DNA from 2 places in the Duganella sp. Leaf61 genome. Region 2 is predicted to be linked to the other one. Evidence: predicted binding sites of a transcription regulator. Region 2 holds the regulator's gene; the other holds the start of a gene.
What was found. Region 2 encodes FliA, which starts transcription of late flagellar genes. Its sites were predicted from a motif close to CTAAAGTTTNNNNNNNNNNNGCCGNTA; they were not measured.
Positions count from the first base shown of each region.

Region 1: ASF04_RS00090 (flagellar protein FliT) is a predicted target of FliA. The motif match lies at 1,269-1,295, and genes of this name have one in related genera.

Region 1 is NZ_LMLM01000001.1:15,878-18,276, reverse strand. Features, by position in the region: gene ASF04_RS00095 (aminotransferase class I/II-fold pyridoxal phosphate-dependent enzyme) at 1-871, shown strand, start outside; gene ASF04_RS00090 (flagellar protein FliT) at 939-1,217, opposite strand; gene ASF04_RS00085 (HDOD domain-containing protein) at 1,380-2,207, opposite strand.
Region 2 is NZ_LMLM01000012.1:253,966-256,364, reverse strand. Features, by position in the region: gene flhF (flagellar biosynthesis protein FlhF) at 1-76, shown strand, start outside; gene ASF04_RS10175 (hypothetical protein) at 69-893, shown strand; gene ASF04_RS10170 (RNA polymerase sigma factor FliA) at 911-1,642, shown strand; gene ASF04_RS10165 (flagellar motor protein) at 1,624-2,370, shown strand; gene motD (flagellar motor protein MotD) at 2,372-2,399, shown strand, end outside.

The sequences.
Region 1 (2,399 bases), on a different contig from region 2:
CTTCCTGTGCCCGGTACCGGGCTACGACCGCCACTTCGCCATCTGCGAAACGCGCGGCATCAAGATGATCAACGTGCCGATGAATGACGACGGCCCGGACATGGACCTGGTGGAAAAACTGGTAGCCGAGGATGCCAGCATCAAGGGCATGTGGTGCGTGCCGAAGTACAGCAACCCGGGCGGCGTGGTGTATTCCGACGCCGTGGTGCAGCGTCTGGCCGCGATGAAAACCGCCGCCCCCGACTTCATCCTGATGTGGGACGACGCCTATCGCTTCCACCACCTGGGTGCTGAAAAGCTGGAAGTGTTGAGTATTCTCGAAGCGTGCGCCGCTGCCGGCCACCCGGACCGCGCCTTCGTGTTCGCGTCGTCATCGAAGGTGACCTGGGCCGGTTCGGGCATTGCCGCGCTGGCGTCGTCGCCGGCCAATATCGCCTGGTGGACCAAACATTCGGGTATCCGCAGCATCGGCCCGGACAAGATCAACCAGCTGCGCCACGTGCGCCTGCTGAAAGACTTGCCCACCGTGGAAGCGCTGATGGAGCAGCACGCCGCGCTGCTGAAACCCAAGTTCGACGCCGTGCTGGCGCAATTCGAACAATACCTGGGCAATGTGCCGGGCGTGAGCTGGACCCGTCCGCAAGGCGGCTACTTCATCGACCTGGTCACCCCCGACGGCGCCGCCAAGCGCACGGTCGCACTGGCCAAGGAAGCGGGCATTACCCTGACGCCAGCCGGCGCTGCTTTCCCGTACGGTAACGATCCAAAAGATCGCCACATCCGCATCGCGCCGAGCTTCCCGTCGCTCGACGAAATCACCAAGGCCGCGCAGGGGATTGCGTTGTCGTTGCGCGTGGCGTTGGCAGGCTGATGGTCTGAAGCAGCGAGCCCAAACGAAAAAAGCGCCTCACGAGGCGCTTTTTGCTGGGCGGGCCATTTTATTGGCGGGCCATGCCGGGGACGGTGTTCATCCACGGATCGGCCAGGTCGCGGATTTCGCGGTCGTTGGCCAGGATTTGTTTGAGCAGGTCGATCTTGCGCAGGCGCGGCGCGCCGTCGAGGGCAGGGACGCCGGTGGCCGTGGCGCGGGCCGCGCTGGTGCATTGGGTTTCCAGTTTGCCGACGCCGTCCCAGTCGCCCATGCGCGCGGCGGCAGCCATCTGGGTGCTCAGGGCTGCAATGTTTTCGTACATAGCGAGGACTTCGGAAGTGTTCATCAGTTCACCTGGAAAGTTGCGACATCAAGGCGGATTACCGCATGTCTTGATTAACGTCCACTTAAACGGGAACTTGAGGGCAAAATCGAAATAATTTGAAAAAAGATGAAAAAAAAGCTGCCGGACCGAAATCAGGCAGCTTTGCTTATGAAATGTTGTCGCTTATTTCACGAGTTCTTCCAGGCCGGCCGACAGTTCGTCCGGTGATGGCATGTCGTCGATCAGGGCGTCGTCGTCCAGTCCCAGCTCTTCGGCCAGTTCGGTCGGGTAGCAGGCGGCGATTTCTTCGGCGGTCAAGCCAGCTTGCTCCACGCGTGCGCGCCAGGCGGCCAGCGAGACGACCGCAGCCAGGCGATTGAGTTCGCCATCCTTGTGCGGCTCGGGGAAGGCCACGATGGTTTCAGCAAACGCTTCCGGGAATTTCCAGCGACGGGCCAGTTCGGCGCCAACGTCGGCAAAGGTGTAGCCGAATGACGCCACTTCGGCGTCCAGGCGGCGCGAGTCCATCGGACCGGCCACCTTATCGAGGGCCATCGCCTTTTCCGGCATGGCCGAATGGATAACCAGCTGGCCGATCGCGTGCATCATGCCGATGGTGAAGGCGAGGTCGGTGTTTTCCTTGGTCTTCTTGGCGATCCACTTGGCCGACACTGCGGTGTGCAGGCTGTAGCGCCAGAATTGCTTGAGGTCGAGGCCGGGTACGGTCTTGAAGCCGCTGACCAGGCCCGAGCTGATGACCAGCGTGCGCACCGTGACGAAACCGAGCATCAGCACCGCATCTTCCACCGTGCCGATGCTGCGCGAGACGTGGTAGTAGGCCGAGTTGGCCAGGCGCAGCAGCTTGGCGCTCAACACCGGGTCCGTCGACAGCTTCTTGGCGATCTCCTCGGTGGAGACGCTGGCCTTGTCGAAGCTGCTGATCAGTTCTTCGACGACTTTCGGGGCGGTGGGCAACGCGGTCGGATTCTGGAACAGTGCATCAAGTTTCATCGGGTATCTCCTGGTTGTTCCTGTTTATGGGCACGTTGCTATAGGTTAACTATATAGCGATTCGTCATCGGAAAGAAGCCTTTTGATGCCCGACCGTATCTTTTCTGCCGACCGCCGTTTTACATTTGGGTGGGCGACCGCACAGAAGCTCAGCCACGACCGGACTACAGTGGAACCCATGCACACAGCGTT
Region 2 (2,399 bases):
GTACCTGGACAATGAACTGCCGCTGTTGATGTCGGGCAGCCAGCACAACGCGCAGCGCGAGGTACACCTTGGCTAATTTCGATTTCGACCAGGCCGAAGGCCTGCGCCGCATGCTGGCGGGGCCCAAGCCCCGCATCGTCACCTTTTTGTCCGCTACCGCGCAGGACGACAAGGGCGCCATGCTGGTCAACCTGGGCGCTTCGCTGGCCCGGGCCGGCAACGACGTGCTGCTGATGGACGCGTGCGCCAGCGCCCGCGGCGTGGCCAGCCGGCTCGGACTCGACGGCGGCGCCAGCCTGCTCAACGTGGCGCGCCAGGAATGCGCGTTGAACCAGGTGCTGCACCAGGCGCCGCAGGGTTTTGCCGTGGCGTCGATGACGCGCGGCATGCCGCGTAGCGGCCCCGACGAAACCCGCCGCCTGGCCAAGGCTTTCGACGTGCTGGTCAAACAGACCGGCATGGTGATTGTCGATGGCGAGTTCGACGGCGAGTCGTTCCCGGTGCCGGTCATGGCCAGTTCCGAGATCGTGGTGCAAGTGTCGGCCAACGCTGCTTCGATCAAGGCGGCTTATAGTTTAATCAAGCAATTGAACCAGGAATTGGGCCGCCGGCCATTCGGAATTCTTGTCACCGGTGCATCGGAAGCCGAAGCTAAGTTGGTTTACGATAATATGGCACAAGCTGCCAGCCGTTACCTGGCCGTCAACCTGGTCTCGATGGGCTCGGTGCCGGCCGATGAATACCTGCAGCGCGCCGCGCGTTTGGGTCGCGCGGTGGTGGATGCGTTTCCGCTGGCCGGTGCATCGGTGGCGTTTCGTCAACTGGCGGGGCGCTTTGCGCTGGCTGGCTCGCCTTCTTTCCAGACGGGGAGCGGCAATCATTTTAGCGCTTGAAAGTAAAACAATAGGCTATGTACACGGTCAAAGGGAAAGCGGACAAGAACACCTTGCTGACGGAGCACATGCCGTTGGTCAAGCGTCTTGCCCATCACATGAAGGCAAAATTGCCGCCCAGCGTAGAGGTCGATGATCTGGTGCAAGCCGGCATGATCGGGCTGCTCGACGCCATCAACCGTTACGAAGAAACCCATGGCGCGCAGTTCGAGACCTATGCCGTGCTGCGCATCCGTGGCGCCATGCTCGACGAGCTGCGCACCAGTGACTGGCTGCCGCGCTCGATGCGCCAGAACATGCGCAAGATCGAAGCGGCCATGAGCACGCTGCAACAAAAGCTCGGCCATCCACCGACCGAGTCGGAAGTGGCCAAGTCGCTCAAGCTGTCGCTGTCCGATTACCAGGACATGCTCTCCGACGGCGGCGGCCACCAACTGGTGTACTACGAGGACTTCCATGACGACGACGGCAACGACAGTTTCCTTGACCGTTACTGTTCCGATGAAGAATCCGATCCGCTGCGCGCGCTGCTCGACACCGATTTCCGCCAGGCCGTGATCAACGCTATCGATGCCTTGCCCGAGCGCGAAAAGATCCTGATGGGGCTGTACTACGAAGAGGAGCTCAACTTGAAGGAAATCGGCGCCGTGATGGGTGTGTCGGAATCGCGCGTATCGCAGCTGCATACGCAAGCCGTGGCGCGCCTGCGGGCCAATCTCAGGGAGAAGGCATGGACTGGGCCAGCATAGCCGGTGTCGTCATTGCGCTGATCGGCATTGCCATCGGCCAGACCATGGAGGGCGGCAAACTGTCCTCGCTGGTGCAGCCGGCCGCGTTTGCCATCGTGGTGGTCGGTACGTTCGGCGCCGTGCTGCTGCAATCGAAGTTGCGCACCTTCGTGCGCGGCATGAAGATGCTGCGCATGGTGTTTGCGCCGCCGCCGGACACGCGCGCCGCGCTGGCGCGCGACATCAGCGCCTGGAACCTGGCCGCGCGCCGCGACGGCCTGCTGTCGCTCGAGCGCCACATGCTGGCCTCCAAGGATAAATTCAATACCAAGGGCCTGCGCCTGATCGTCGATGGCATCAACCCCGACAAGCTGCGCCAGTTGCTTGACACCGAAATCACCGCGTACGAGACCGAGGAACGGCTGGCCGTGCGGGTGTGGGAATCGGCGGCCGGCTACGCGCCCACCATCGGCATCCTCGGCGCCGTGCTGGGCCTGATTCACGTGATGGAAAATCTCACCGACCCCACCAAGCTGGGCGCCGGCATCGCGGTGGCGTTCGTCTCGACGATTTACGGCGTGGGCCTGGCCAACCTGTTCTTCTATCCGATCGCCAACAAGCTCAAGGCCATCGTCAACCAGCATGTGCACCAGCAGGAAATCGCCGCTGCCGTGTTTTACGATATTGCCACCGGCGACCACTCGCGCGTGATCGAAGAGCGCATCGCCACCTTGATGCGCGAGCACTGAGATGTACCATCGGCGCGCCCGTAAAAAAT